3 regions of the Actinomadura napierensis genome follow, and region 3 is predicted to be linked to each of the others. Evidence: riboswitches for the same ligand, from Rfam matches in the RefSeq annotation. Region 3 holds a riboswitch; each other region holds the start of a gene.

What was found. A riboswitch is a leader RNA that binds a small molecule or an ion and turns the genes downstream of it on or off. The one in region 3 is predicted to bind S-adenosylmethionine.
Positions count from the first base shown of each region.
Region 1: another riboswitch for S-adenosylmethionine. It lies ahead of thrC (threonine synthase); the one in region 3 lies ahead of ABD296_RS05215 (aminotransferase class V-fold PLP-dependent enzyme).
Region 2: another riboswitch for S-adenosylmethionine. It lies ahead of ABD296_RS28880 (GNAT family N-acetyltransferase); the one in region 3 lies ahead of ABD296_RS05215 (aminotransferase class V-fold PLP-dependent enzyme).

Region 1 is NZ_BAAAMR010000072.1:41,479-51,532, forward strand. Features, by position in the region: gene ABD296_RS32675 (serine/threonine-protein kinase) at 1-57, opposite strand, end outside; gene ABD296_RS32680 (RNA polymerase sigma factor) at 183-734, shown strand; gene ABD296_RS32685 (sulfotransferase family protein) at 858-1,898, shown strand; gene ABD296_RS32690 (alpha,alpha-trehalose-phosphate synthase (UDP-forming)) at 1,965-3,398, opposite strand; gene ABD296_RS32695 (cation diffusion facilitator family transporter) at 3,531-4,499, shown strand; SAM riboswitch class I at 4,688-4,829, shown strand; gene thrC (threonine synthase) at 4,846-6,090, shown strand; gene ABD296_RS32705 (MoaD/ThiS family protein) at 6,111-6,389, shown strand; gene ABD296_RS32710 (cold-shock protein) at 6,561-6,761, shown strand; gene ABD296_RS32715 (dihydrofolate reductase family protein) at 6,840-7,385, shown strand; gene groL (chaperonin GroEL) at 8,276-9,907, shown strand.
Region 2 is NZ_BAAAMR010000059.1:19,897-29,950, forward strand. Features, by position in the region: gene ABD296_RS28825 (DUF6069 family protein) at 1-245, shown strand, start outside; gene ABD296_RS28830 (YciI family protein) at 265-621, shown strand; gene ABD296_RS28835 (RNA polymerase sigma factor) at 612-887, shown strand; gene ABD296_RS28840 (RNA polymerase sigma factor) at 878-1,831, shown strand; gene ABD296_RS28845 (dihydrofolate reductase family protein) at 1,878-2,480, shown strand; gene ABD296_RS28850 (DUF397 domain-containing protein) at 2,527-2,859, opposite strand; gene ABD296_RS28855 (helix-turn-helix domain-containing protein) at 2,856-3,704, opposite strand; gene ABD296_RS28860 (ATP-binding protein) at 3,890-4,279, shown strand; gene ABD296_RS28865 (Lrp/AsnC family transcriptional regulator) at 4,290-4,745, opposite strand; gene ABD296_RS28870 (RBBP9/YdeN family alpha/beta hydrolase) at 4,851-5,417, shown strand; gene ABD296_RS28875 (GNAT family N-acetyltransferase) at 5,433-6,113, opposite strand; gene ABD296_RS28880 (GNAT family N-acetyltransferase) at 6,056-6,673, opposite strand; SAM riboswitch class I at 6,680-6,769, opposite strand; gene ABD296_RS50670 (DUF397 domain-containing protein) at 7,159-7,395, shown strand; gene ABD296_RS28885 (Scr1 family TA system antitoxin-like transcriptional regulator) at 7,396-8,346, opposite strand; gene ABD296_RS28890 (hypothetical protein) at 8,444-8,806, opposite strand; partial or broken gene ABD296_RS50675 (NACHT N-terminal Helical domain 1-containing protein) at 9,328-9,759, shown strand; gene ABD296_RS28900 (hypothetical protein) at 9,839-10,054, opposite strand, start outside.
Region 3 is NZ_BAAAMR010000005.1:145,390-155,443, reverse strand. Features, by position in the region: gene ABD296_RS05230 (hypothetical protein) at 244-1,071, opposite strand; gene ABD296_RS05225 (hypothetical protein) at 1,396-1,764, opposite strand; gene ABD296_RS05220 (SseB family protein) at 1,761-5,312, opposite strand; gene ABD296_RS05215 (aminotransferase class V-fold PLP-dependent enzyme) at 5,461-6,759, opposite strand; SAM riboswitch class IV at 6,804-6,920, opposite strand; gene ABD296_RS05210 (hypothetical protein) at 6,971-7,351, shown strand; gene ABD296_RS05205 (transglycosylase domain-containing protein) at 7,418-10,054, opposite strand, start outside.

The DNA of each region.
Region 1 (10,054 bases), on a different contig from region 3:
GGACAGCACTTTTATCGCGACCTGTGAGGCCAGCGCGTCGTCGTGCCCCAGCCACACGGAGGCGAACGCCCCGGAACCAAGGACGCGATCGATTCGGTAACGGCCGACAGTAGGTGGGAAGGACACTCCCGTATCATGCCCAACAAACGGGGTGAGTGTGCGAACGAGCATTGAGGCACGGCATGGCATTCGATGAGCGGACCGAAGAGCTGGCAGTCAAGGCCGCCCAGGGTGATCAGGCTGCCCTCAACGAGCTGCTGCGCAAGATCGAACCGGACGTACTGCGGCACACCGCCCGGTTCCTGCCCTGCCGGCAGGACGCCGAGGAGGCGTGCCAGGACGCGTTGCTGCAGGTCGCGAGGAACATCCACCGGTTCGAGGGCCGGTCGCGGTTCAGCACGTGGCTGCACGTCGTGGTGGCGAACTCCGCCCGCTCCACCTACCGGTCGCTGAAGCGCCGGTCGGTCGAGCAGGCCGGCGAGCTGCCGCAGCAGCGTCCCGACCCGCGCCGCACCAGCGTCATCGCCGGCTCCCGCGTCGACATCCTGGACGCCATGGAGGACCTGGAGGCCCGCAAGCCGGACCTCATCCAGGCGCTCGTGCTCCGGGACGTCTCGCAGCTGGAGTACGCGGAGATCGCCGAGCAGCTGAAGCTCCCGCTCGGCACGGTGAAGTCGCGCATCCACGAGGCCCGCAAGCAGTTCCGGGAGACGCTCGGAGAGTCCTACACCTGACCCTCCCGCCGTCCCGCCGCCGGAACCCGTGCGGGCCGGCGCCCGTCAAGCATCGGTAATCGCGCGGCAACCGTGCGTTCAGTCGCCGGATCCGGCGGCGGCCGCTCCGCCAGCATGCGGTGCATGTCATCCGGCCTCGACACCCCGTCCGAACGACCGATCTTCGTCTTCGGCTGCCCGCGCTCAGGGACGACGCTGCTGCGGCTCATGCTGCACGCGCATCCCCGCATCGCGATCCCCACCGAGACGCGGTTCGTGCTCCCCGCTTATACGGCGCGGGCACAGTTCGGTGACCTCGCGGACAGCGAGAACAGGCGCGCGCTCGCCGACTGGCTGACCGCGCGGCCGGCCACCCGGTTCCGCGACCTCGGCCTGGACGCCCGCGAGATCACCGAGGAGATCGTCGCGGGGCCGCCCACCCTCGGCTCCGCCCTCGCGGTCGTCTTCCGCGCCTACGCCCGAAGGCATGGCAAGGCCCGCTGGGGCGACAAGCGGCCGAGCTACATCCGGCACGCCGGCGCGCTGCTGCGGATGTTCCCGGACGCCCAGTTCGTCCACCTCGTCCGCGACGGCCGGGACTGCGTCGCCTCCCTCAAGGAGATGCCCTGGTACGACCAGGACGTCAACCACGCCATCTCGGTGTGGCGCGAGGCGATCGACACCGGCCGGCGGCTGGCCCTGCGCCTCGGCCCCGACTCCTTCTACGAACTGCAGTACGAGCGGCTCGTCGCCGACCCCGCCGACGAGCTGCCCCGGCTCTGCGAGTTCCTCGGCGAGGACTACCACCCGTCCATGACGGCCCCGCAGGCCCTCGCGCAGCAGACCGTCCCGCTGCAGAAGAAGTGGCACGGCCTGACCCGCGACGCCGTCACCTCCACCCGCGTCGGATCCTGGGCGCAGCGGCTGGACGCCTGGGAGATCAGCCTCGCCGAGGCCGCGTTCGGCGACCGGCTCGCCGAGTACGGCTACGAGCCCAGCGGGCTGCCCAAGCCGACCACCGCCCGGCTCGCCCGCTTCGCGCGGACGGCCGCGCACCGCCGCATGGCGCACCGCAAGGCCGACCTGCGCGAGCGCTGGCAGCGCCGGCACGAGCCGAGCCCCGTCGACTGCCGCCTCGCCCCGGCCGCCGTCCCGGCCACCGCACCGCAAGGGCGGCCGGACTAGCCGAGCGACCCGGAGCAGCCGAGCGACCCGGAGCAGCCGAGCGGTCCGGAGCAGCCGAGCGGAGGGTCAGTCGAGGGCGGCGAGCTGGTCGGCGAACCAGCGCCCCGGCGGGAGGGCGGTCGCGGCGGACGCGAGCCGGGCGCAGCGCTCGGCCCGCTGGTCGCGCGGCATCAGCAGTGCCTGGTGCAGCGTCTCCGCGGTCTGGGACACGTCGAACGGGTTCACCATAAGGGCGTCCTCTGACAGTTCCGCCGCGGCGCCTGCCTCGCGGGACAGCACCAGTGCGCAGCCCCGCTCCGACAGGACGGGCCCCTCCTTCGCGACGAGGTTCATCCCGTCGCGGATCGGATTCACCAGCAGCACGTCGGCCAGCCCGTAGGCGGCGAGCGACCGCGGATAGTCGTCGTTCACCTGGAGGATGAGCGGCTCCCACGTCGCGGTGCCGAACTCCTCGGTTATCTGCTTGGCCATCCGCTGCACGGCCGCCGTGTACTCCCGGTACTCGGGCAGGTCGTAGCGCGACGGATAGGCGAACGCCAGGTGCACCACCCGTCCGCGCCACTCCGGATGGTTGACGAGCATCTCCCGGTAGGCGGCCAGCCCGCGCACGATGTTCTTGGACAATTCGGTCCGGTCGATGCGGACGATGAGCTGCCGGTCGCCGACCTGCTCGCGCAGCGCGCGCGCTCGCTCCGCCACGTCCTGCTGGGCGGCCCGCTGACGCAGCTCCGTCCCGTCCACACCGAGACCGTGCACGCCTACACGCGTCGTATGCCCCGCGCATGTGACGGTACGGGCGGCGCGGTCGACGCGTGCGCCGAGCACCACCTCGCAGCAGTCGAGGAAGGCCGAAGCCCACCGCTCGGTGAGGAAGCCCGCGTGGTCCGCGCCGAGGATGCCCTGCAGTATCTGCGCGCCGATGTCGTCCGGCAGGAGACGGAAGTATTCGGGCGGCGCCCAGGGCGTGTGCGAGAAGTGCACGATCTTCAGATCTGGGCGCCGTTCGCGGAGCATCCGCGGTGCCAGCGACAGGTGGTAGTCCTGGATCGCTGCCTTCGCGCCCTGCGCCGCGTCCCGCGCAAGGGCGTCGGCGAACGCCGCGTTGTACGCCTCGTAGGACTGCCAGTCCCGCCGCGCGCGCGCGTCGAAATGCGGGCTGCGCGGGGTGTCGTACAGCAGGTGGTGGACGAACCACAGCGTCGAGTTGGCGACCGCGTTGTACGCGCGGTGGAACGTCGCCGCAGGGATGTCGAGCATCCGGACGGCCGCGCCGCCGGTGTCGTGTCCCGCGAGGTCGATTCGCCCGTCCGGTGCACGACGCGCCGCCGTCCGGTCGGCCTCGCCGAGGCTCGAGCACACCCACAGCACGTCCTGCTTGGACGCGACGCCCGCCAGGCCCGACACCAGGCCGCCGCCGCCCCGCCGCATGGTCAGCCCGCCGTCGTCGGACAGCGAGAACGACACCGGGCCGCGGTTCGAGGCCACCACCACTTGGCTCATACCGGCAGGGTCTCAGTTGTGACGGGGGTGCTTCAAAGTGGCGAGGGGGATGACTTCGGCGCCGCGTGAAAGGTAGGCATCTGTACCGATCCCGTTGTGATTACGGTGATCTGCTCCGGGTACCCGGGCGGAATGAGCCGGTCCGAGACGACCAAGACCGTCCTCGTCGCCGGGGCGGCGAACCTGATCCTCGCCATCGCCAAACTGATCGCCGGAACGCTGGCCGGATCCAGCGCGATGCTGGCCGAGGGCGCGCACTCCGTCGCCGACACCCTCAACCAGGGCTTCCTGCTGACCTCGCTGCGCCGCAGCGCCCGCCCGCCCGACCGCAGCCACCCGTTCGGCTACGGAAACGAACGCTACTTCTGGTCGCTGCTCGCCGCGTTCGGCATCTTCGTCGCCGGCGGCGGCTTCTCCATCTTCGAGGGCGTCCTCGCGATGACCGGGCACGGCGGCTCCGAGGGCGACGTCTGGATCGCCTACGGCGTCCTCGGCCTCGGCGCGCTGCTGGAGGGGACGTCCTGGGTCCGCGCGTACACGCAGGCGCGCCGCGAGACCCGCGAGAACGGCCGCGACATCGTCGACCACGTCCGCCGGTCACCCGACGTCACCTTCAAGGCCGCCCTGTTCGAGGACACCGCCGCCATGATCGGCCTCGCGTTCGCCGCCGCCGGGCTCGTCCTGCGGCAGCTCACCGGGTCGCAGTTCTGGGACGGCCTCGCCTCCGTCCTGATCGGCCTGCTGCTCGTCGTCGTCGCGTTCGTGCTCGGCCGCGACAGCATGGGCCTCATCATCGGCCGCGCCGCCGACCCCGCCGCGCTGCGCGAGATCCGCGCCGAGATCGCCGCCGCGCCCGGCGTGACCGGCATCGACGAGCTGCTCACCATGCACTTCGGCCCGGACGAGCTGCTCGTCGCCGCCCGCGTCAACTTCTCCGACGACATCAGCGCCGACCAGGCCGAGGACGTCGCCGGCGAGATCGACCGGCGGCTCAAGGAGCGCGTCCCGATCGTCCGGCACGTCTTCCTCGACCCCACCCAGCGCACGCCCGGCCGCGCCCCCGCCACGGACGCCGCCGACGCCGCGGGCGAGCCGGCGTGATCAAGACCACCTCGGGGTAACGTCTCACTGGCCGGACCCGCCTGTCTGCCATCCGGTCACGTCATGTAAAGTTCGCATACGAGCTCAAACGGCTCGACCACAACTGAATACCGCTCATCCAGAGGGGTGCAGGAAGCGCAGTGGCCGACGGGCCGGTCTTCCAGCTCAGCCCCCTGACAACTGAATACCGCTCATCCAGAGGGGTGGAGGGACCGGCCCTGCGAAGCCCCGGCAACCACCCGGCTGACGCGCGCTCGCGATCCTGCGAGGCCGGCCGGGAGATGGTGCCAACTCCGGCCTGCGACCAAGGTGGCGCAGGAAAGATGGGGAGAAAGGCCTCGCCCTCATGGCACTCACGTCTGCCACAGACCTCGGACCCGCTACCGCCCTCGTCTGCCGCGAATGCGGCTCGAAGCGCGACCTCGGCCCGTTCTACGCGTGCGAAGAATGTTTCGGCCCGCTGGAGATCGCCTACGACTTCGGCGGGATCACTCGCGCGGACATCGAGTCCGGCCCCCGCAACATCTGGCGCTACCGCGGGCTGCTGCCCGTCCCGTCGACCGTCGCCGACACCCCCAACACCGAGCCCGGCCTGACCCGGCTCGTCCGCGCCGACAACCTCGCCGAGAGCCTCGGCCTGCAGCGCCTGTGGGTGAAGGACGACAGCGGCAACCCGACCCACTCGTTCAAGGACCGCGTCGTCGCGGTCGCGCTCGCCGCCGCCCGCGAGCTGGGCTTCAAGGTGCTGGCCTGCCCGTCCACCGGCAACCTCGCCAACGCGGTCGCCGCCGCCGCGGCCCGCGCCGGGATCCGCAGCGCCGTGTTCGTCCCGTCCAACCTCGAGTCGCAGAAGATCGTCACGACGGCCGTGTACGGCGGGACGTTCGTCACCGTCGACGGCAACTACGACGACGTGAACCGGCTCGCGTCCGAGATCGCGGGCGAGCAGGAGGACTGGGCGTTCGTCAACGTCAACGTCCGCCCGTACTACGCCGAGGGCTCCAAGACGCTCGGCTACGAGATCGCCGAGCAGCTCGGCTGGCGGCTGCCCGACCAGATCGTGGTCCCGGTCGCGTCCGGCTCCCAGCTCACCAAGATCGACAAGGCGTTCCAGGAGCTGATCAAGCTCGGCCTGGTCGAGGAGAAGCCGTACCGCGTGTTCGGCGCGCAGGCCGCCGGCTGCGACCCCGTCTCCGCCGCGTTCAAGGCGGGCCACGACGTCGTCCGGCCGGTCAAGCCCGACACCATCGCCAAGTCCCTGGCGATCGGCAACCCCGCCGACGGCCCCTACGTCCTCGACGTGACGCGCCGCACCGGTGGCGCCGTCGAGGACGTCACCGACGCCGAGGTCGTCGAGGGCATCCGCCTCCTCGCCCGCACCGAGGGCATCTTCGGCGAGACCGCCGGCGGCGTCACCGTCGGCTGCCTGCGCAAGCTCGTCGGGTCCGGCGCCCTCGACCCGTCCGCCGAGACCGTGATCATCAACTCCGGTGACGGCCTGAAGACGCTGGACGCCGTCGCCCCCGTCGCCAAGCCGAGCGCGAACATCGCCCCGACGCTGGAGGCGTTCCGCGCCGCCGGCCTCGCCTGAGAACGAGAAGGAGCCAGCACATGAGCAGCGTGTCCGTCCGCATCCCGACGATCCTGCGGACCTACACCGGCGGCGAGGCGGAAGTGAAGGCCGAAGGCGGCACCCTGCGCGACGTGGTCGCCGACCTGGAGGCCAGCTACACCGGCATCTCGGCGCGCATCCTGGACGACGCCGGCAAGATCCGCCGGTTCGTCAACGTCTACGTGGGCGACGAGGACGTCCGGTTCGCCGACGGCCTGGACACCGCGACGCCCGCGGGCGTCCAGATCTCGATCATCCCCGCCGTCGCCGGCGGCTGACCGCCACCGGCCAACCGCCCTTCGTCCCCGGGCACCGTCGTAGCCGCCGGGTAGGGTCGACTCCGATCACGCCGAGTCGACCCCGCCCGCGGCGCTGCGCCGCGGAGACGCGGATGATCCGCGGTCCCCGCGAGGGCAGGGGCGGGGCATGGTCGAACGGCGGGCTGGGGAATGGCGCAGGGCACGGTCAAGTGGTTCAACGCCGACAAGGGGTACGGCTTCATCGCCGTTGACGGAGGCCGTGACGTCTTCGTCCACCACTCGGCGATCCAGATGGACGGTTACCGCATCCTCGAACAAGGCCAGCGCGTCGAGTTCGAGATCACCCACGGCGACCGCGGCCCCCAGGCCGACACCGTCCGCCCCCTCTGACCCCACCCGCGGACCACCGATGAGTTCGCCCGTTCCCACCGGTCTCAACACGGGACGGCAACCCTGAGGGAGGGTCCTGTGGGCAAGGTGATCGTTTCCACCCAGATGACGGTCGATGGCGTGATCGACCGGATCGACGAGTGGTTCACGCCGGCGGGCGAACACGAGGAGTCCGGCAGCTTCGACCAGCTCTTCGCCGCCGACGCCCTCCTCCTCGGCCGCAAGACGTACGAGGGCCTGGCGAGCGTCTGGCCGACCATCACGGACACCCGGGGGTTCGCGGACCGGGTCAACGGCATGCCGAAGTTCGTCATCTCCCGCACCCTGCAGGGGCCGTTGGAATGGAACGCAAGCCTGCTCGAAGGCACCCTCGCCGAGGCCATCTCCGAGCTGAGGCAGCGCCATACGGGGAACCTCGTGTCCTACGGCTGCGGTGAACTGGCCCATCACCTGGCCACCCAAGGCCTCGTGGACGAGATCCGGTTCTGGGTCCACCCCGTCATCCTCGGCCACGGCACGCGTCCGTTCCACTCCCTGGAGCCGCCGGTGCACCTGACCCTGACGGGCACCACGACGTACCGTTCAGGAGTAACCCTCCTGACCTACCGCCCAAATCCCAAATAAGAAGCACGAACGCTCGGGTCCCTCGCAAGCCTTTGCTGCACGCTCCGGGCGGTCAGACGCAGGGCCGCGCAGCGGACTGAGCGCCGCCACCCCTTGACGGCAGGACGACGGGCGGCGGAGTTCATCAAGCGGCGTCATCACCAGCCTCAAGGCTCGCGCGGACGGTGTGAAGCGTCCCGTTCCGGCCAGTCCTGAACTGGTCGCCATCCTGCGGGCGCACATGGGACGGCTGAGGACGGTCGGCTGCTGCAGCGAGGGCGGGAATCGACTGGCGCCCGTCAACTGCGAGACGGTCTGGCGGCCCCAGTTCGCTACGCCGCTGGCGGAACGGCCGTACGACCTGCGGCATGCGTGCCTGTCGCTGTGGCTGAGCGGCGGCGAACGCGGCTGCTCGTGCTGGGCACTCCATCGCCATGTTGCAGAGCACGTATGCTCACTGTATTGACGGCGATGAGGACATCATGAACCGGCGCATCGATGCAGCGCTGGGGGCTCCTCCTACTCCGGTCGCGGAACGCGCGGAACGGATCGTCATCCCTACCTCCCACCCTCGGGCACGTGTTCCGCGAATACCGGCGCACGGTCGCACACGGCGGATCACCTCGACACATGTCCGGCGGCGAGTCGCGTCCCTCCGGCGCAGGTCAGGGCGACGCCGAGCAGGTGGATGAGGACGACTGCGGCGTGGATGCGCGACGCTTGCACTCGGCAGGGTAGAGTGCTAAAAAACGGTTGGCACTCTACTGTGGAGAGTGACAGCTTCACAGTCTGGGTCGGGGCGATGAGGCCCCAGTCCGGTGGCGGAATGGCAGCCGCCGGAGCGGGGGCCGTCCGTCGCGGGCGTCGGCTCGATCCTTTAAGCCACCTTGTTCCGGGAGGACTAGGAGCCTATGGCTGCAAAGATGATCGCGTTCGACGAGGAGGCCCGTCGCGGCCTCGAGCGCGGCATGAACCAGCTCGCCGACGCCGTGAAGGTGACCCTTGGTCCCAAGGGGCGCAACGTCGTGCTGGAGAAGAAGTGGGGCGCCCCCACGATCACCAACGACGGCGTATCGATCGCCAAGGAGATCGAGCTCGAGGACGCCTGGGAGAAGATCGGCGCCGAGCTCGTCAAGGAAGTAGCGAAGAAGACCGACGACGTCGCCGGTGACGGCACGACGACGGCGACCGTCCTCGCCCAGGCGCTGGTGCGCGAGGGTCTGCGCAACGTCGCGGCCGGCGCGAACCCGATGTCGCTGAAGCGCGGCATCGAGGCCGCGGTCGAGCGGGTGAGCGAGGAGCTGTCCAAGCTCGCCAAGGACGTGGAGACCAAGGAGCAGATCGCCTCCACGGCGTCCATCTCCGCGGGCGACCCGCAGATCGGCGAGATGATCGCCGAGGCGATGGACAAGGTCGGCAAGGAAGGCGTCATCACGGTCGAGGAGAGCCAGACCTTCGGTCTGGAGCTCGAGCTGACCGAGGGCATGCGCTTCGACAAGGGCTACATCTCGCACTACTTCGTGACCGACCCCGAGCGGATGGAGGCGACCCTCGAGGACCCGTACATCCTGATCGTTCAGGGCAAGGCGTCGGCCAACAAGGACCTGCTGCCCGTCCTCGAGGGCGTCATGCAGTCCGGCAAGCCGCTGCTGATCATCGCGGAGGACGTCGAGGGCGAGGCCCTGGCGACCCTGGTCGTCAACAAGATCCGCGGCATCTTCAAGTCCGTGGCCGTGAAGGCCCCGGGCTTCGGCGACCGCCGCAAGGCCATGCTCGGCGACATCGCCACGCTGACCGGCGGCCAGGTCATCAGCGAGGACGTGGGTCTCAAGCTCGAGAACACCACGACCGACATGCTGGGCCGCGCCCGCAAGGTCGTCATCACCAAGGACGAGACCACCATCGTGGACGGCGCCGGTGACGCCAACGAGATCGCGGGCCGGGTCAACCAGATCCGCACCGAGATCGACAACACCGACTCCGACTACGACCGCGAGAAGCTCCAGGAGCGCCTGGCCAAGCTCGCGGGCGGTGTGGCGGTCATCAAGGCCGGCGCCGCGACGGAGGTCGAGCTCAAGGAGCGCAAGCACCGCATCGAGGACGCCGTCCGCAACGCCAAGGCCGCGGTCGAGGAGGGCATCGTCCCCGGCGGTGGCGTCGCGCTGCTGCAGGCCGGCACCAAGGCGTTCGACAAGCTGGAGCTCGCGGGCGACGAGGCCACCGGTGCCAACATCGTCAAGCGCGCTCTGGAGGAGCCGCTGAAGCAGATCGCCGTGAACGCCGGCCTCGAGGGCGGCGTCGTGGTGGAGAAGGTCCGCAACCTGACCCCGGGTGAGGGCCTGAACGCCGCGACCGGCGAGTACGTCAACATGTTCGACTCCGGGATCCTCGACCCGGCCAAGGTGACCCGGTCCGCGCTGCAGAACGCCTCGTCGATCGCCGCGCTGTTCCTGACCACCGAGGCCGTCATCGCCGAGAAGCCCGAGAAGAACCCGGCCCCGGCGGGCGACCCGTCCGGCGGCATGGGCGGCATGGACTTCTGATCAGGTCCTGAGCCGTACGGTCGTTCCCGGCCGTCCGCGCGTCCTCGCGCGGACGGCCCGGCGACCCGGTGACGAAAGGGGCGGTTCCCTCGCGGAACCGCCCCTTTTCGCACGCCCGGGGACCGGCGGATGCTGTGGGCGGCGCGA
Region 2 (10,054 bases), on a different contig from region 3:
CCGGGTTCGCCATGCTGACCGCCGTCTTCTCCGTGGTGGGCCTGGTGCTCGCCCTCGTGTTGGCCCGCGCTGCCGGCCGTCCGCGTACGGCGTTCGTCCGCACCACGATCGTGCTCACCGCGCTGTCACTGGTGCCGGATGTGCTCGCGGACGCGGCCGCGGCCACGAAGATGCTGCTGATGATGACGCACCTGGTGGCCGCCGCGATCGTGATCCCGGCCATCGCCCGCCGCCTGTCCGCCTGATCCCTCGGAGGAGTTCACCGTGAAGAAGTACCTGCTCGCCGTCCAGTTCGACGAGAGCGCGCCGCAGCCGTCCGAAGCGGAACTGCAGGCGCAGCAGGCCCGGACGGGCAAGGTCACCACCGAAATGCAGTCCGCCGGTACGTGGGTGTTCGTCGGCGGCCTGCTGGGCTCGTCCGCCACCACCGTCGTCCACCCCGGCAACGGCACCACCACGATGACCGACGGCCCGTTCGCCGAGACCAAGGAGCAGCTCGGCGGGTTCTGGGTGATCCGGTGCGACGACCTCGACCAGGCGCTGGCCTGGGCCGAGAAGTGCGCGCTGGCCTGCGGGGCCCCGATCGAGGTGCGTCCGTTCGAAGACGCGCAGTGGGACTGAGCGTGGACGGGCTCGGGCGGGTGGACCTGGACGGCGTCTACCGGGCCGAGTACGGCCGGTGCGTGGCCACGCTGACGCGCCTGCTGGGTGACATCGGGCTCGCCGAGGAGGCCGTTCAGGATGCGTTCGCGACGGCCGTCCAGAAGTGGGACAGGACGCCGCCCAACCCCGGCGCGTGGATCGTGACCACCGCCCGCAACCGGGCGATCGACCGCTGCGCCGGGAATCCACCCGCCAGGCCCGCCACGCCCAGGCCATGCTGCTGAACCAACCCGACGAGCCGGAGGAGGTGGGACCGGTGCGCGACGACCAGCTCCGCATGATCTTCACTTGCTGTCACCCGGCGCTGTCGCCGGTCGCGCAGACCGCGCTCACCCTGCGCCTGCTCGGCGGGCTGGAGGTGGCCGAGATCGCGCGGGCCTACCTGGTCCCCGAGGCGACCGTCGCCCAGCGGATCGTCCGCGCGAAGAAGAAGATCCGCGACGCCGGCATCCCCTACCGGGTGCCCGGCGACGCCGAGCTCCCCGATCGGCTGCCGCCGGTGCTCACCGTGCTGTACCTGGTCTTCAACGAGGGGTACACCTCCACGTCGGGGGAGCTGCTGCGGAGCGACCTGTGCCGGGAGGCCGTCCGCCTGGCCAGGGCGCTCGCCGAGCTGATGCCGGACGAGCCCGAGGTCATCGGGCTCCTGGCGCTGCTCTTGCTCACCGAAGCGCGGCGGCCCGCGCGGGTGGGGCCTTCGGGCGAGCTGGTGGTGCTTCCGGATCAGGACCGGTCGTTGTGGAACCGGGAACTGATCGCCGAGGGGCATGAGCTGGTGCGCCGGTGCCTGCGGCGTGCCCGGCCCGGGCCCTACCAGTTGCAGGCCGCGATCAACGCCGTGCACACCGACGGGCCCGAGACCGACTGGGCACAGGTGCTGGCGCTGTACGACCAGCTGCTGCAGCACACCCCGACACCGATCGTGGCGCTCAACCGCGCGGTCGCCGTCGCCCAGGTGCACGGTCCCGCACCGGCGCTGGCCGCCATCGACGCGTTGGACCTGCCGGGCTATCACCTGCTGCCCGCCACCCGCGCCGACCTGCTCACCCGGCTGGGCCGTACCGCCGAAGCCATCGCCGCCTACGACCAGGCGATCACCCTGGCCACCAATGACACCGAACGAACCTTCCTGCGGACACGACGCGCGCGCCTCGCCCCCGACACCTGAACGCGGCCGGCCACGACCGACCACGACGCCGAAGGGAACAACGATCATGAAACTGAGGACCACCACGCAGGTCTCCGTCGATGGCGTGATGCAGGGGAACGGCCCGTCCGAAGAGGAGCACAGGGCCGGGTTCGAGCGCGACGGATGGGCCATGGGGCATTTCGACGATGACGCCATGACGTTCGTCAACGAGACCTACCGGCGCGCCGGCGCGTTCCTGTTCGGCCGGTGGACCTACGAGTTCTTCGCCGGCTACTGGGGCGCGATGGATCCGGGCAGCAACCCCATCGCGGAAGCCCTGAACACCCGGCCCAAGTACGTGGCATCGAACACGCTCACCGAACCGGGTTGGGCGGACACGACCGTCCTGTCCGGTGACGTCGCGGCCGCCATCGCGGACCTGAAGGCCCAACCGGGGGCCGAGTTGCAAGTCCACGGCAGCGGCGCCCTGATCCGTTGGCTGCTGGAGAACGACCTCGTCGACGAGATGAATCTGCTCATCGTCCCCGTCGTCGTCGGCCAGGGCACGCGGCTGTTCCCCGCCGCGGGCCCGGACATGGCGCTGGACCTGGTCGAGTCGCAGGCCTTCCCCAGGGGCGTAACGCTCCAGGTCTACCGGCCGGCCGGACGCCCGCAGTATGCGACGTGACAATAGAGGGGACGGATGCCCATGCACCCGTCCCCCGGTGCCTGCGTCAGCGAACTAGGTTGAACGACCCGGCCTTGACGTCGGCGAGGAGGGACGCCCACCCGGACGGCGCGACGGCCAGCACCGCTCCGTCAGGATCCTTCGAGTCCCTCACCGCCACCCGCCGCTCCCCCACCGCCACCTCAACGCACTGCCCTTCGCTGCCCTCACTGCGGCTGCTCTTGCGCCACGCGTCGGCAACCTCGACACACTCCGAGCCTTGACTACCGCTGTGGCTGCTCCTGCGCCACGCGGCGGCGACCTCCACGCACTCCGACCCCCCACTTCCGCTGTGACTGCTCTTGCGCCACGGGGAGAAGACAAGCTGCTCACTGGTCATGACTCCGACAATAGCTGTTCGATCACGACACGGGAATCAGACGGCGAGAGAGCGACCGCCCTCAGGTGATTGAAGACGACATCGTAGCTTCGAACCTCGTCCGGATCCTCGAGATACCAGCCGGTGGTGAGATTCTCCACCAAAGTCACCGACAAGTCGTTAGCGATCAGCGTGGTGAACGAGCCGTTGAGACCGGCGTGGCCGCCAACCGAGAATGGGAGAACCTGAAGAGTCACATTAGAAAGGATGGAAAGCTCCATCAGGCGCCTGAGCTGGACCTTCATCACATCCCTCCCACCAAATCGCTGACGAAGAGCAGCCTCGCTCACTATGGCCCACAAATGTGGCGGGTCGTCCTTGAAAAGAACCTGCTGTCGCCGCATGCGGATCTCAGTCAAAGCCTCAACATCAGGAGACTCTCCCTGAGAGACACCACATGCATTGACTGCACGGGCATACTCCTTTGCCTGCAGAAGCCCTGGTATGAGATGAAGCTGAAAGGAGTTCATGGAAGTCGCTTCAGCTTCGACCGAGATGTAGTCCAGCGTTGCCGAGGAGAGCTTGCTCTCGTACCGCAACCACCAGCCCTTCTTGCCGGAGTCTCGGGCGAGGTCGTAGAGGACTTGACGCTCGTCGAGGTCGACGATCTCGTAGCGGTCGAGCATGTGCTCCAGGGCGGGGCGGCGGATGCCGCGTTTACCGGTTTCGAGCTTGCTGAGCGAGGACGGGGTGCGGTTGAGCAGGCGGGCGGCCTTCTGGAGGGTGAGCCCTCGGTCCTCGCGGATGGCGCGAAGGCGCTGGCCGAGCTTGCGGCTTCGCATGGTCGGGCGCTGCGCGTTCTCCATGGAGTAATCATGCCTTGACTTTGCGTGACGCTGAAGGTTTCCAACGAAGGCGGCAACAGTGCCTCGGTCAAAAGTGACTGAGGCACTGTTGCCCGAGGACCTGGAGCCGAGGCCGGCGAACGCATCGCTCGTCACGTCCCGGCCCGCTCATCCTTTTCGCGACAGCAACGCGAGGGGAGTGAGCGATGACTGCGCCGACCATGAGGTTCGACGCGCTTCTGTTGCCGGGGATGGACCGGGCGGTGGGGCACGCCCGGCGGTGGCTGCGCGACGTGCTGGGCCGGGAGCACCCGTGCCTGGACGACGCGGCGCTGTGCAAGAGCGAGCTGCTGACGAACGCGCTGCGCTACACCGAGTCGGGGCGCGACGGGCAGATCCGGGTGGAGGTGGCCTACTCGAAGCGGGCCGTCCGGATCGCGGTGATCGACGACGGGCGGGCGGCGACCGTCCCGCACGTCGCCGAGGCGGCCGAGCTGGACGTCACCGGCCGCGGCCTGCGGATCGTCGCGTCCATCGCGAGCGCCTGGGGCACGGAGCCGCGCGCCAAGGGCCACGCCGTCTGGTTCGAGCTCTAGTCGCTGCGGGTCATGACGTTGCCTGCGTGGCGTCGGTCAGCGGCTTGTGCGGATAGGCGCGGAGCACGAGGGACGTGGTGACCGGGCCGTAACGGGCAAGTGCGTCGACGACTTCTTCTAGCCGTCCTGCCTGCGGGCAGTGGACGTCGAAGATGAGGCAGTCTTCCCCGGTGACTCTGAGGGTGGAGGCGATCTCGGAGGTCCGGGAGGCGAAGTCCAGGGCGCGTGAGAGCCGGGCGTGCGTGGTGCGCAGCCGGACGACCGCGTGGATGTTCAGTCCGAGGGCTTCCGGGTCGACCAAGGCCCGGTAGCCGGTGATGACACCGCTCTTCTCCAGCCGCTGGATGCGCGCGCTGGCCGCTGGCTGCGAGAGTCCGACGCGGCGCCCGATCTCCGCGCCGGTCAGCCGGCCGTCGGTCTGGAGCAGGGCGAGGATGTCCCGGTCTATCCGGTCGAGTGCTTCCATTGTCGTCCGCACCATCTTCTTTGAGATCACTTGTACCGCCACCGCCGCCCTGATGCATCCATCAGAATCTGCGTCGGGCGCCCCCAGGATCGCAGGGAGCGGCGAGTGAAATGGTGGTGGGCAGTGGTCGCGTACGTCATCATCCCGGGCATCGACGGCTCGGGCGAGCAGCACTGGCAGACCTTGTGGGAGCGGCAGTGGGGCACCTCGGCGGTGAGGATCTCCCCTGCCTCGTGGTCCGCCCCCGACCTGGACGACTGGGTCGGCGCCGTACAGGAGGCGTATGACGAGGCTTCCCGGAAGGACGGCCGGGTCGTGCTGGTGGCCCACAGCCTGGGCTGCTGGGCGGCGTCCACCTGGCTGAACAGCAATCCCTCAAGCCCGATAGGCGCCGCGTTCCTGGTCGCTCCGCCCGACCCGGAGGGGCACGCCTTCCCCCGCCAGGCGGCCGCGACGTTCACCGAGGTGTCGGCGCAGCCGATGCCGTGCCCGGCCCTGGTGGTGGGCAGTGCCGACGACCCGTACTGCACCCCGGAGACGGCCGCCGGCTTCGCGGCGCGATGGCAGGCGCGATGGCACCTGGCGGGCGCGTACGGCCACATCAACTCCGCCAGCGGCCTGGGCTCATGGCAGCACGGCCGCAAACTCCTGGACTCGCTGACCCAGCAGTAAGGTCGCTGGGCGCCGTCAGGGATGGACGGCCTCTGCCAGGAGATCCGTGATGGTCGTCTTCACGGACGGCCATTCGTCGGCGATCACCGAGAACATGGCGGTGTCCCGCAACTTGCCCTCTTCGCCGGGCACCCACGACTCCGAGTAACTGCGCAGCACTCCCTCGAAATGCACGCCGAGCCGCTCGATCGCCCGCCGCGACCGCTCGTTCCGCGCGTCCGTCTTGAGCTCCACGCGTGCTACGCCGAGCGTCTCGAAGGCATAGCCGAACAGGAGCCGCTTTGCCTCGACGTTGATGCCGGTGCCCTGCGCGGACGCGGCCAGCCACGTCCACCCGATCTCGATCGCGCTCAACCGCTCCCGACCCGGCCACGGCCGCGGATGCAACAGCGCCGTATGCCCGACCACCTTCCCGTCCACCACCCTGACCTGTGCAAACGGCATCAGCTCAGAGCGGCCGAGCTTGCCGGCGACGTACGACTCCATCTCGGCCGCGGAAGGCACCGGTGTGAACCCGTACGACGCCCGGCCCTCCTCGGCGGCATCCGCCAGCTCCGGCACATGCCCCATCGACAGCGGCTCCAGCCGCACAAGCGTCCCGCCCAGCACCGGCGAACGCCCGGGAAGTTCCCTCACCGTCACCGCCGGACGGTCTCCGCCAGACGATTCGTCATGGCCGTCTTCACCGACGGCCATTCCGGCTCGACCACCGAGAACATCGCCGAATCACGCAGAGTGCCCTCCTCGCCCGGCGCCCACGACGGCGACCAGCTCCGCAGGACGCCCTCGAAATGCACGCCGAGCCGCTCGATCGCCCGCCGCGACCGCTCGTTGCGCGCATCCGTCTTGAGATCGACGCGGACCGCGCCCAGCGTCTCGAAAGCGTAGGTGAACAGCAGCTTCTTGGCCTCGACGTTGATGCCGGTACCCTGCGCGGACGCGGCCAGCCACGTCCACCCGATCTCGATCGCGCTCAACCGCCCGGTGCCGGGCCACGTCCGCGGATCCCACAGCCCCGTATGCCCGACCGCCTTCCCGTCCGCGACCCTGACCTGCGCGAACGGCGTCAGCCCAGGCCGCACGAGTTGCTCGGCGACGTACGACTCCATGTCCGCCGCCCCGGGCACGAGCGTGAACCCGTACGACGCCCGGTTCTCCTCGGCGGCCTCCGCCAGCTCCGGCACATGCCCCATCGACAGCGGCTCCAGCCGCACGAGCGCCCCGGCCAGCACAGGAACATCAAGGCGCACGCCCATGAACTCTCCTCATCGTTCCTGGCATTGGCACCTTGCCACGAAAGCAGGTTGCCGGACCGTCCCCGGGCCAGGCCCCTCAAGTCCTCTAGATGATCACAACCCTCCGCATCCTCCCCGCCAGCCTCCCGTCCCGTCAACACGATTCGTTCGGTGCGGGAGCTGGACGCGGAGCCGGCGGGCGGTGGTGGCCGTCTCCACGGGCGACCATTCAATGGGTGATTGAGATTCTCACCCATTGAGCGGCCCGCCAGGAAATGTCCAGCCGGTCATTATCGGGCGGCGACGCACCGCCCGAAGCCCGATTCGCCGCCCACTCAGGAAGGCCACGCGAACCAAGCGTTCATTTGGTCCGAACTGTCCGGTTTTTTCCTAGTTAGAGAACATGTCGGGAATGTTGCGAGAAACCCCTCGAAGCCGACGGCGTCCTCGCTACTCTCTACCCGAGCCCGCGACCCGCCGGCCCCGCCGGAAGGAAAGGACCCCGCATGCCCGAATGGGCGGACGACGACGCGACCGGCCCGACATCCGGCGCACAGCCGTCGGCATGGCGTAAGGGCCGCAGGTGTCAGGAGACGTATTGCGTGGAAGTCGCCCGCCATTCCCCGGACAGGATTGCCGTGCGAGACTCCAAGCAGGGGAACGACGGGCCTGTCCTCATCATCTCCCGGCGGGCTTTCCAGGCGCTGCCGAGGCTCTCGGAGCAGACCGATCCGCGGTCGTGATCACACGTCGGTGCAGCTCCGAGCGCCGGACGGGCCCCATTCCTCCGCCGCCCGGGATATCCGGCGCAGCGACTCGTCCGCGGAGAGCGAGACCGACCTGAGCGCCTCCCAGCACAACCGGTACATGTGCGTGACACCGTCGCGCTGAAGCACCGCCGTGGTCGACAGATTCTCCAGGTAGACGACGTCAGGAAAGGTGACGTCGTAGGCGGGTGCGAAGTCCAGAAGCGTGAAGTCGTCCGCGAATATCGGCTCCCGGTCGACGTCCAGGGGAAGTACGTGGACGTGGACATTCGGTAATTCGGCGAGTTCGAGCAGATCGAGCATCTGCCCGCGCATGATGTCCCGACCACCGATGACGCGCAGCAGGACGGACTCGTCGATCACGGCCGAGAGGGTCAAGGAATCATTGCCGCGCAGCACTTCCTGCCGTCGCATGCGTAGATCCAGCCGGCGCTCGACCTCGCGCGGAGTGGAAACGGCGATGACCCTTCCACTGCTCAATATGCGGTGCGCGTAATCCCTGCTCTGCAAAAGCCCGGGAACGGCGTACGTGGTGAAGGTCAGCGCGGTGCGCGCCTCGTCCTCCAAGGCGACATAGGTACCGAATTCGCCGGACAGTACGTCCCGGTACCCGGCCCACCAGCCCTGCTCCGTCGCGGCCTGCGCGAGGGCCAACACCTCCCCCTTGTGTCTCTCCCCCACCCGGTACAACTCCAGCAACAACCGGACGTCCGAGACCCGCACGCCGATCCGGGCGTTCTCGATCCGGCTCAGTTTCGACGGAGACCAGCCGAGCCGATCCGCGACCTCCTCGACCGTGCGGCCGAGGTGCTCCCGCAGCCTCCGCAACTCGATGCCGAGGCGGCGACGGCGGACGGTCGGCGCTGCTGCCACCCCGGCCTCCCAGCGAATCGGTTTCGGCTCTGCGGCCCGGACGCCGATCTGCAAGTTGCAGGGCAACGATAACCTCGCGCCGCCTGGATCACCAGACCTCGCGGAAAAGCGGTTCCCCACCTTTGACATCATTCTGTCTCACTGGAAGTCGTCAACCTTGCCAGATGGATACAGAGACGATCCGGCTGCGATGCATGTCGCTGTGCATCTTGCACGAGTCCGAGAACCGGTTGCAGACTATTGCCAGAGGTTCTAACAGCAGAGCGAATTTGGGGGCGGCCAGGTGAGCGGCAACCCGGTGCACAGGAGCATTCTGGCCGTCGACCTGGAGAACTCGACCGGGGCGCTCCGCACGAACCCGATCAAGGAGGAACTGCGTAGCCAGATCTACGGCCAGGTGAAGCGGGCCATGGCGGCCGCGGGCATCGAGGACCGGTGGTGCGACCCCTTCGAGGACCGCGGAGACGGCGTCCTCGCGCTGTTCCACCCGGTCGATGAACTGCCGAAGACTCATCTGCTGTCCCGGCTCGTTCCGGGCCTCACCCGGCAGCTGGCCGACTACAACGAGTCGATATCGGCGGCGGAGCGGCCGAGCAAGGTGCATGCGCCTTCGAGCCGTCGTGCACGCGGGCGAGATCCATCGGGACGAGAACGGGCCGTTCGGCGAGGCCATCGACCTGGCCTGTCGATTACTGGACGCGCCGAGGCTGAAGAAATGCCTGCGGGCGAGCAGTTCACCGCTCGTTCTCGCGGTCTCCGAAGACATCTACTGGGGAATCGTCAAGCATGGATACGACGGGATATGCCCTGCGGCGTACCGCCCGGACCTGAGGGTTTCGGTCGCCTCGCGGCGCCGCCAGGGATTCGTTCATGTGCCGCAAGAACCCTCGGGGACGCGCGAAGACCGGACAATGGCGGTCGCGTGAGACGGGGTTCTCGCCATAATGGCTCTTCCGGCTGAAGCGGAGGTGCCATGTCCGTCGAGGTGGCCGCGTTGCGGGTGGGCGCATCGGTGGCACGGCTGGCCGTGGGGCGGTGGCTCGCCGGGCGTTCTACCAGGGACGCCGCCGGAAGGACCTCACCGAACTGATCAGGACGGGTTTCCCCGACGAGATCAAGCGGCGACGCGTCCAGCGGCAGTTCGAGGGCATCGCCGATGCGGTCGCCGAGCGGCTCCTCACCTTCGCGGGCAACGAGTTCGGCGGGCTCACCGACGGCGACCGCGACGCCGCGCTTTTCGAGGTCGTCCGGACGCTCGACCGCGCAGACCTCTCGGATGACGCCTTCTTCGCGGCGGACGCCGACCCGGTGAAGCTCGCGCGGGGCCTGCGGTCGCGGCTTCCGGCACGGCGGGCCGAGTTCGAGCTGGGTGAGGCGGGCGCTCGCCTTTACGAGGTCGTGCTGGACGAATGCTGCGACTGCCTGGCGCGCATCGTCATTCACCTGCCGGAGTTCGGGCCGCGCGCGTCCGCGGAAATGCTCGGGCGGCTCAGCGGACTCGCCGACCAGGTCGGAACCGTTCTGGCCCGGCTTCCCGCACGGACGCTCACCGCACCCGAGGACGAAGCCGTCCGCGACTGCGCCGACGGCCGCGCTCGAAATGCTTCTGGAGGCACGGGACACCAAACGAGGCATTTCCAGTGTCCTCGAACGCGACCAGAAGATCCGGATCCTGCAGGACATCGCCTGGCAGCTGTCCACCAGCGCCCGCGTCGAACTCCCCAAGACGATGGTCGAACGCCTCGTCGCCGACCGGCTCTCC
Region 3 (10,054 bases):
TATACCAGTGCGCTTTCGCGACGCCCTGGATCGCCTTCGCTCTGTCGCTGAAGGCGTCGAGGTGGGGCTGCGGTCAGGAGTTTCTGGGGTCGTGCTCGATCTCGATTCCGCCGCCGCCCTCGCTCCTCGGGTGCCCGCGTGTCGCTGAGGTCGGGCAGCCGGGACTGCACCAGTCCGACGACGTCCATGGACAGCGCGATGTCCTGGATGTGCTCCGCCATGCGCTGCTGGTTGCGGTCTCACTTACCGGCCGAACATGCCTCGGCGGGATCGGCGGTGCGTGCCCTTCGCGCGGTGCGCGGCGGCCGCCGCGCCGGCGGGCACGCGGCGCCTGCCGAGCCGTACCTGCGTGAGCAGCACCGCGATCGCCACCATCAGCGCCGCCAGCCACGCGACCTGCGTGCTCGCGACCCGTTCGAAGGTGAGGTCCTGCGCGACGGGCGCCTTGTTCCCGCGCAGCCTGCTGTTCGGCGTCACCGAGACCGTGGAGGGGGCGATCGACGGGCTGGGCGCCGCGATCGGCGGCAAGGCCACGTGGGGATTCTGCGCCGCGAACGACGAGTTCGGCGTCGGCAGCACGTTGTCGCTGGTCGATCCGGCCGCACCGGCCGAGGACGTCCCGCCGCTGGTTCCGCTGCTACCCGAGCCGCTGCCGCCACCGGAGCCGCTGCCCCCGCTCGACGACGAGCCGGTGGACGACGGCGACGGCGTGGCGCTCTTGGAGGGGGACGGCGACTTCGACGGCTTCGTCGGCGACTTGGTGGGCGTCTTCGACGGAGACGGAGTCGGCACCACGAGTTCGACCGTCACGGATTTCGCCAAGGCCTTCGTGTCGGTCGCGTCGACGGTGATGGTGAAGGTGAGTTCTCCCGACTTCTTGATGGACTTGGGCACGGTCACGGTCGACTCGATCAGGCCGCGATGTCCTGCCGCCAACTCGCCCACGGTGCAGCCGGTCGAGGTGTAGGGCGCTGCGCAGTCGCCGCCGACGGTGGCCTTGGGCGACGTCGTGATGCCGACGACCTTGATGCCCGACACCGTGCCGCCGTCCGCGATGACGTGCGTCCGCACCTGAACGGTGCCACCTGGGCGCACGCTCTCCGAGAGGGCGCTCACATCCATCGCGAGCGTTCCCGGGGTGGGCGTTGGTGATGCGGAGGTCGAGTCTGACGGGGTCGGCGAAGATGTGTCTTCGGCGGAGGCGGATGCGCCTCCGGCGGCGAGGATGGCCGCTGCGCCGAGCCCAACAAGAATCGGTTTCACCGCCGGTCGGCAGTACACCGCCCCAGCACCTCCGTCGCATCGCCTTTGAGCGCCTGTGCCCGCTGTACCCGGGAGATCGTCCCAGGAATCATGCCAACACGGATCAACGGGCCAAAGCAACCCCGTGGACGCTCACATGACTTCCTCTCGCACGTCCTCTATCTCCGTGCTCGGCGCCCAGGCCTGCCATACGCCCTGGTCAATGCGCTCCAGGCCGAGGGATTCGGCCACCGGGGCGCGCCCGCCGACGTACTCGACCCGCAGCCAGGTCTCGTGCTCGCCGACGACGACGAACCGCTCGCCGCGCCACCGGCACGTCGTGCGGACGTAGTGGAGCTCCTCGACCTCGGACGCCGGGACGATCCGCCGGAACCGGCCGGGGCGCAGCTCCTCGAAGCCGTCCGTCGGCCCCGGCGTGTAGAGCCGGATCTCGCCGTCGGCGCCCGGCGCGGCCTCGAAGTCGCGGCCGAGCCAGCGCGCCACGTAGCCGTCCCTGATCACTGCGCGGCCCCCGTCCGCCCGTCCGCGGCGTCGGGGCCGGCGGCCGCGTCGGGCCGCAGCCACGCGAGCCGGTCCGGGTCGTACATCGCGACGAACCTCTCCGAACGATCCATGCCCAGGTAGTACATCTCCGCGCCGTAGGGCAGCCGGACGCTGTCCACCTTGTACTCGCGGATGGAGCCGGCGCTTCCCGGCGCGAACCCGCCGCCGAGGAACGGGGGCCGCTCGATCACCCATCCGGCCTCGCCCCACGCGGCCATCTCCTCGGCGTCGCGTCCGCCGAAGGGGATGCGGTACAGCTCCGGGCAGTACGCGGGCCACCGGATCACGTAGACGCCGTCGTCGGCGGGGGTGAAGGGCGTGCCCTCGTAGAGCAGGCCCAGCGCCTCGTACAGCTGGACGGGCGTCTGGAGTTCCGCGACGTCGCCGGTGGCGTGCACGAACCCGCCGACGCGGTCGTAGCCCTGCTCCAGGTACCAGCCCACATGTCCGTGCGGGACGACCTTCTGCATGATCGTCGGCTGGGACACGCGGTCGTCGAGGTCCTCGGTCCGCGGCGCCGGCGCGGCCGTCACGTCCCGCACCGTCAGGTCCGCGGCGGGCTCCCGCGGCGGCGGGGGCGCGGGGACCTGCGGCCGGGCCTGGACGAGCCCGACCCGCACGGCCCACTCGCTCAGCGCCCGCACCTGGTCGCCGCGCAGGGACGCGCCGATCCGCGTCCCCGGGTTGAGCAGCAGGGCCCAGTCCTCGCGCGGCCACGCGCCGATCAGCTCGCGGAAGTCGGCGTACACGAACCGCGACTCCGGCAGCACCTCCCGCAGCCGGACGAGGGAGGTGAACACCCGGACCGCCGCGCCGTCGCGCAATGCCGCGTCCCACCGGAACTCGCGCTGCACCGGCGTCACCTCGAGCGGCGCGTCCGGCGGGATCGGCACGAGCACGTTGGCGTTCAGCAGGACGCGCAGGAACGCGTCGGAGTCCCCGCCGAGCGCGGCTTCGTAGAGCTCCTGGTCGATCCGGTTCCCCGGCTCGAAAACCGCCTCGGGCTCTTCGACGCTCTGCAGCCGCCGCTCCGGGCCGGCGGGGCCCGTTTCCTGCGGGGGCGTTGCGGTGTCGCTTGGGGCGCCGGCGGGTTCCGCGGCTCCGACGTCCGCCGGTCCGGTCTGGGCACCGAGGCCGGCGATCGCGTGCCCGCCGGTCACGGTGGACGCGTTCTCGCTGCTCGCCACATCTTGCGCGGGCTCACCTGTGTAGCCATGACCGGGGTCGGACGGGGCGTATGTCTGCGGCGTCGGAGGGCCGGCCGGCGTCCCGTCGGTGTTCGGTGGATCCGCCGGTGCGTCGCCGGTGTATCCGGACGGCAGTCCTTGCGGGCCCCTGCCGAATCCGGCGTGCTCGCTCGGAGGCGGCGCTGCTCCGGTGTCTCCCGGTGCGTGTTCGCTGCCGGACGGGTCGTAGACCTGGGGCTGTGGGCCGGTGTGTCGCGTGACGGCTTGCGCGTTGGTGTCGGCTGTGGACGGTTCGTAGCCGGGGCCTGTGGTCTCCGGGGTGCCGAGTCCGGCTCGGTCGACCTGGGGCATCGGGCCGGTGGTGGTCGGCGCCGCCTCGTGGGTCGGTGCTCCGGTGTCTCCCGGCGCGGGGACCTGCGGTTGGGGGCCGGTGTGCTGTGCGGCGCCGACCGGTGGTCCCTGCGGTGCGTCGACGTCCGCCGGGACGGTGGCGGCGGGCGGGATCGCCGTGCCAACGGGCGGTGTTCCGGCGTCTCCCGGCGTGTGGGGGAGCGGGCCGGTGTGGTGCAGGGCGGGCGTGGGCTCCGGCACCGTGGGGGCGGGCCCGTCCGGGAGGGGCGTTGACGGTTCGCCGCTCGCGGCGGGTTCGGGCTCCGGGATCGGGCCGGTGTCGGTGGACGGGACGGGCGGGGCGACGGGAACGGCGGGGTTGTCCGGAGGAGGAGGCGTCGCGGCGGACGGCGGGGTGGCGGCCTCCTCGGGCGCGGTGCGCGGCGGGCCGCTGAGGGCGCGGACCTGCTCGCCCGGCATGGTGGCGTCGATCGGGGTGCCGGGGTTGATGACGAGCGTCCAGCCGGGGTCGGGCCAGGCGGACACGACGTCCAGCAGGCTCGGCATCACGAAGCGGGACGAGCCGATGGCGTCGTTCATCCACTTGAGCGACGTGAAGAGCTGGACGGACGTGCGGCCGTGCACGGTGACGGGTCGCCACGGGAAGCCGGGGTCCTCCGGCGCGATGCCCCACGGGGTGTCGGGATCGGCGGGGACGAGGACCTGCGCGCCGAGCAGGATCTTGAAGAAGGCGTCGGTGTCGCGGCGGCGGGCGGCGTCGAAGAGCCGCTGCTCGATGTCGTTCTGCGGCTCGAAGCGGTCGGTCATCCGGGCGGCGGCGCGCTGGTCGGCCCAGGTGGCGAGGCCGGGGAGCTGCGCGGCCATGACGGTGCCGCCGGCGGGGGAGCCGGAGTTGATGGCGAGGAGCCAGCCGTGGTCGGGCCAGTAGCGCAGCGCGACGGTGAACGGCAGCTTGATGTACTCGGTGCCGGTCCCGGCGGCGTGCGCGGCCTCGATGAGCCGCTCGGGCGAGGTGAAGACCGGGACGACGGTGTTGCCGTCGACCTCGCGGGTCCGCCACGGGAAGCCGGGACGGCCGGGGCGGAGCGTGTAGTCGGTGTCGTCCGGGACGGGCAGCAGGATCTCGGTGTCCGCCATCGTCTGCAGGAACAGGTCGTGGTCGTTGTTCGCCGCGGCGCGCAGGAGTTCGCGTTCGACGTCGTTGGCCGGCCGGAACTCGGGCCGGGACGGCTCGGGCGGTGCCTCGCGGGTCAGCTCCCGGTGCTGGCCCTGCAGTTCCTCCCAGGGCGACTCGTCCGGCGAGGACGAGGACGACGATGAGGGCGACAGCGCCGGTGAAGGCGACGGTGCCGGAGGCGGTGACGGCGGTTCCGGCGAGGACGCCGGTTCCGGCGAAGGCGAAAGCGAAGGCGCTGGTTCCGGTGAAGGCGCCGGTTCCGGAGCGGGCGCCGGTTCCGGAGCGGGCGCCGGTTCCGGGGCAGGCGCCGGTTCCAGGGCCGGTGCCGGTGCCGTGCCGGACGGGAGTTCGGGGCGGCCGACCCGGGGCGGGCGGCCGTCGCCGTCGGCGACCTGGCGGACGAACCAGGCGGGCATCCGCGACTCGATCGGCAGCGGGGTGCCGCCGGGGTGGGCGGGGGCGTCGACGGCCAGCCACCAGCGGGCGTCCGGCCAGGTCTCGGCGAGGTCGCCGAAGCGCAGCGTCATGAAGTGCCGCCAGGATGGGCCGAGGCACGCGCGCATCGCCGCCGCGGAGGTGTAGGCGAGGACGTGCACGCGGCCGTCCTCCTCCTGGGTCGGCCAGGCCGGCCGCGTCCGGCCGGCGAGGACGCCGTCGACGGCGTCGTCCGCGACGGGCACCACGAGCTCGCTGCCCGCGAGGACGCGGAAGTAGCCCTCCTGGTCCCCGGCCCGTACGGTCTCCTCCAGTCGGCGTTCCAGTTCCGACGTGGGTCGCCACGCGTCGGCCACCGCCGCCACCCCCTGTTTCGTCCGTGCTCGTCCCCGACCCGCCGGGTCCCGGTGGGAGTCCCGGCGGGAAGTAGCGCGACTGCCTACGCTACAGGGGCGAACAGGACCAAAGGCCATAAACGTCTGTGCTTGCGGGCGATTCCGCAGGTCAGCGCCGTGCCGACCCCGCCAGTCGCGCCAGCGCGGTGCACAGCCGGTCGATGTGCTCCTCGGTGCTGCCGATTCCGAAGCTCGCGCGGACGGCCGCCCCCTCGCCGCAGCCCGCGCCGCCCTCCCCGTCCAGCAGGTGCCGGACGAGCGGGTGCGCGCAGAACTTGCCGTCCCGCACGCCGATGCCGTGCTCCCCGGACAGCGTAAGCGCCACGTCCCGCGCGTTCCAGCCGGTCACGGTGAAAGACACGATCCCGACCCGCGGAGACCGGTCGCCCCACAGGGTGAGCTCGCGGACGTGGGGGAGCGCGGCGAGGCCGGCGCGCAGCCGGGCGAGGAGGCGTTCCTCGCGGGCGGCGAGCGCGTCCCAGCCGGCGGCGGTGAGCGCGTCGCAGGCGGCGGCGAGCGCGATGACGCCGAGGACGTTGGGGGTGCCGGCCTCGTGCCGCTGCTCGGCGGACGGCGCCCACCGGACGGTCTCGGCGACGGACGCGCTCGCGCCGCCGCCCTTGAGGTAGGGGTCGGCGGCGCGCAGCCAGTCGGCGCGTCCGGCCAGCACGCCGGCGCCGAACGGCGCGTACAGCTTGTGCCCGGAGAACGCGACGTAGTCCAGGCCGAGCGCGGTCATGTCGAGGGGGCGGTGCGGGACGAGCTGCGCGGCGTCCACCGCGATGCGGGCGCCGTGCCGCCGGGCGACCTGCGCCAGCTCGCGGATCGGCCACAGCTCGCCGGTGACGTTGGACGCGGCGGTGACGACGAGCAGCCGGGCCCCGGCCGGCGTCGCGGCGAGCGCGCGGTCGGCGGCGTCGATCGCCTCGGCGGGCGTGGCGGGCACGGGCAGCCGCACGGCGCGCCGCCACGGCAGCAGCGACGCGTGGTGCTCGGACTCGAACACCACGACGCTCGTCCCGGACGGGACGGCGTGCGCGAGCAGGTTCATCGCGTCGGTGGTGTTGCGGGTGAACACGACCGCGTCGCGCCGCCACGCGCCGAGGAACGTCCGCACGGTCTCCCGCGCGTTCTCGTAGGCCTCGGTGGTGACCTGCGAGGCGTAGCCGGCGCCGCGGTGCACGCTGCTGTAGTAGGGCAGCGCGCGGGTGACGGCCTCGTGCACCGCCTCCAGACAGGGCGCGCTGGCGGCGTAGTCGAGGTTGGCGTACGGGACGCGGCGGCCGTCGTCCAGCGGGACGGGCGCGTCCGCGCCGATGACGCGAGGGGCGCGAACTTCCGGCCCGGTGCCGGACGTCTCAGCACTCGTGAACGGGGAGCGGGACGGTGCGGGGGCGAGCGTGGGCATGCCGGTTCCTTCCGGGGTCAGGGACCCCGGGGACGCGCCTGCGGGATCCGCGCTTGCCGGGACGCGGTGTCGCGTCCGGCCCGGTCCTCACCCGGGGCACCCCATCGCGGACGAAGGGTTGCCGGCCAGCGAGCCGGGGCTTGGCGCTGGCGCTCATGACCTAGTGCGGAAGTATATGCGGGGCCTGTGGCAGATCAAGCGGGAGGGTGCGATGCGGTACGGGGTGGTTCGGGCGCTGGCCGGGGGCGTGGTGATGCTCGGCGTGTCCGGTCTGCTGGGCGCGTGCGGTGCGCTGGGGGGCGACTCCGGCCAGGTCTGCACCGACACCAAGAAGGCGTTCCAGCAGTACGTCACCCAGGTCAGGAGCGTGCCGGCGGCGGAGCCGGCGCAGTGGGGGCAGGCGACGCAGCGGCTCGCGACCCGCCTCGACGGGCTGGCGAAGAAGACCGATGACGGGGCGCTGAAGAAGGCGCTCCAGGACGAGGCGGGCCGGCTGCGCTCCGCCGCCGCGAGCGTGCACGCCGGGGACGCCGCGCAGCTCAGCGCCGTGCTGGACGGGACGCCCTCGCGCATCGGAAAGGCGTGCGACTAGCGGGCGTCCGGCCGGAAGGCCGCGGGCCCGGCGGGTTCACCGCCGGGCCCGCGCTGCGACGCGGCGCTAATTGAACATCTGGCCGCCGCTGCCATCGTCGCCGGTGCCACCACCGCCGCCACCGCCGTTGCCTCCGCCGTCGTTCCCGCCACCACCACCGTCGTTGCCGCCGCCGTCGTTCCCACCGCCGCCATTGCCGCCGCCGTCACCGCCGCCGGGCAGCGACGGGATGATGGTCGGCAGGCCGCCGGTGGGGGGCGTCGACCCGCCCGGCTCCTCCGTCCCGCCGGACGGGCGGTGCGACGGGCCCTGCGTGGACGGCGGCTCGGTGCTCTGGCCGCCGCCGGTGGGCGGGCCGCCCCAGCCGCTGCCGGGGGTCTCGGACGGCGACCCGAACGACTCGGGGTCGTAGCCCTTGATGTCGACCGCGTCGGCCATGTACGACCGCCACATCTGGGTGGGCAGCTGCCCGCCGTACGCGCCGTACCCGGGGATGTTCAGCGCCTTGTTGTCCTCGCGGAACATCGCCACGGTGGTCGCCATCTGCGGGATGTACCCGTTGAACCAGATCGCGCGGCCCTCGTCGGTGGTGCCGGTCTTGCCGGCGACGTCGCGGCCGTCGGGCAGCTGCGCGCCGGTGCCGGTGCCGCCCTGGACGACCTGCTGCATCGCGTACGTGGCGTCCCGCGCGACCTGCGTGCTGAACGCCCGCTGGCCCTTCTCGGCGAACTTGCGGGTCTGGCCCTCGTTGTCGGTGACCGACTTCACCACGAACGGCGTGCGGAACTGGCCCTCGTCGGCGAACGTCGCGTACACGCCGGCCTGCTGGACCGGGTGCAGCGACACGATGCCGAGCGGGAACGACGTCGCGGACCGCTGCGCGGCCGTCATCTGCGACGAGGAGACGCCGAGCTTCTCGGCCATGTCGGCGATCTTGCTGTTGCCGATGTCCTGGCCGAGGTTCACGTAGGCGGTGTTGACCGAGTGCTCGGTCGCGGTGACGAGGTTGATGTTCCCGAAGTTCTCGCCGCTGTCGTTCTCGATGCGGTGGCCGCCGAAGTACTGCGGGGAGCTGCCGTCATAGCTGTCGGACAGGCTCTTGCCGTCCTCCAGTGCGGCGGCGAGCGCGATCGGCTTGAAGCCCGACCCGACCTGCGCGGTGTCGTAGAAGGCGCTGCTCGCGGCCTCGGTCAGGTAGTTGCGGCCGCCGTAGAACGCCAGCACCTGCCCGGTGTTCGGGTCGACCGACACCAGCCCGGTGCGGATCTTCTTGCTCATCCCGGCCGGGGCGGCGGCGTCGACGGCCCGCTTCGCCGCGTCCATCAGCCGCTTGTCGAACGTCGTGGTGATCTTCAGGCCGCTGCGGTTGATCTCGTCCTCGGTGTAGCCGCGCCGCTCCTCCAGCTCCTTCTTGGCCAGGTTGACCATGTAGCCCTTCTGGCCCTTGAGGACGTCGGTGATCTTCTCCTTGCCGGGCAGCGGGAACTTCATCGCGGCGGCGTCGGCGGACGACAGCGCCCCGTCGCGGACCATGTTGTTCACCACCGCGCGCCAGCGCTGCTCGGCGTACACGCGGTGCTGGCCGGTCGGGTCGGAGAAGTTGCTCGGCTGCTGGATCGCGGCGGCCAGGTACGCGGACTCGGCGGGGGTGAGGTCCTTGACGTCCTTGTTGTAGTAGGCGTGCGCGGCCGCCTGCACCCCGTAGGCGTCGCGGCCGAAGTAGATGGTGTTGAGGTACTGCTCCAGGATCCAGTCCTTGGACTTCTCCCGGCCCACCTTCAGGGAGACCATGATCTCCTTGAGCTTGCGGGTGACCGAGCGCTCCTTGCCGATGCCGCCGTAGTAGTTGCGGACCATCTGCTGGGTGATCGTGGAGCCGCCCTGCAGCTGCTCGCCGGTCGCGGTGGACCAGAACGCCCGCGCGGTGCCCTGCACCGACACGCCCGGGTCCTTGTAGAAGCTGCGGTTCTCGGCCGCGATGACCGCGTCCCGGGTGCTCTTGGGGATCTGGTCGTACTTCACCGCGTCCCGGTTCATCCCGGTCTTGGCGATCAGCGTCTTGCCGTCGGAGTAGTAGAACGCGGGGCCCTGCGCGAGCGCCTGCTCCTGCGGGGAGGGGACCGGCGTGAAGACGTAGGCGATCGCGAACGCGGCGACGAAGAACCCGAGGATGCCGAGCAGCGTGAACAGGATCCGGCGCAGGTAGCGGGCGCGCCGGCTGCGCGGCTTCTTCGGCCCCTTGCCGCCGCCGGCACCTCCACCGCCGCCGCCGGAGCCGCCGGGGCCGCCGCCGGGGCCGCGCCCGGGTGGCCCCCCTTGCCTGGTCGAAGCAGCCGGCATGGTCTTGGTATCTCCCGCCGCCGAGTCGCTCACACCAGCGCCGGCGGAGGCGCCCGGAACGTCCCGCGCGGCGCGGGGGGTATCGGGGGACACGCCCTTTTCGACCGCCGGAGATTGGGCGTCGACCGCCGGAGATTGGGTGTCGACCGCCGGAGATTGGGCGTCGGCGGCCGGGGATTGTGCACCGGCCGGCGGCGATTGCGCCTCCGCGGCGCCCGCGATGCCCGCCGCGTCCGCCTTGTCGTCGTTCTGAGATATGTCGTCGTTCAGGGCTGATTTCGGGTCGGGGGCGGTTTCTCCGGTGTCCACGGTGAGCGTCGCCGCCCGGGTCGCGGGGGCCCCCGCCGGCCCGCCCTCCCGGCC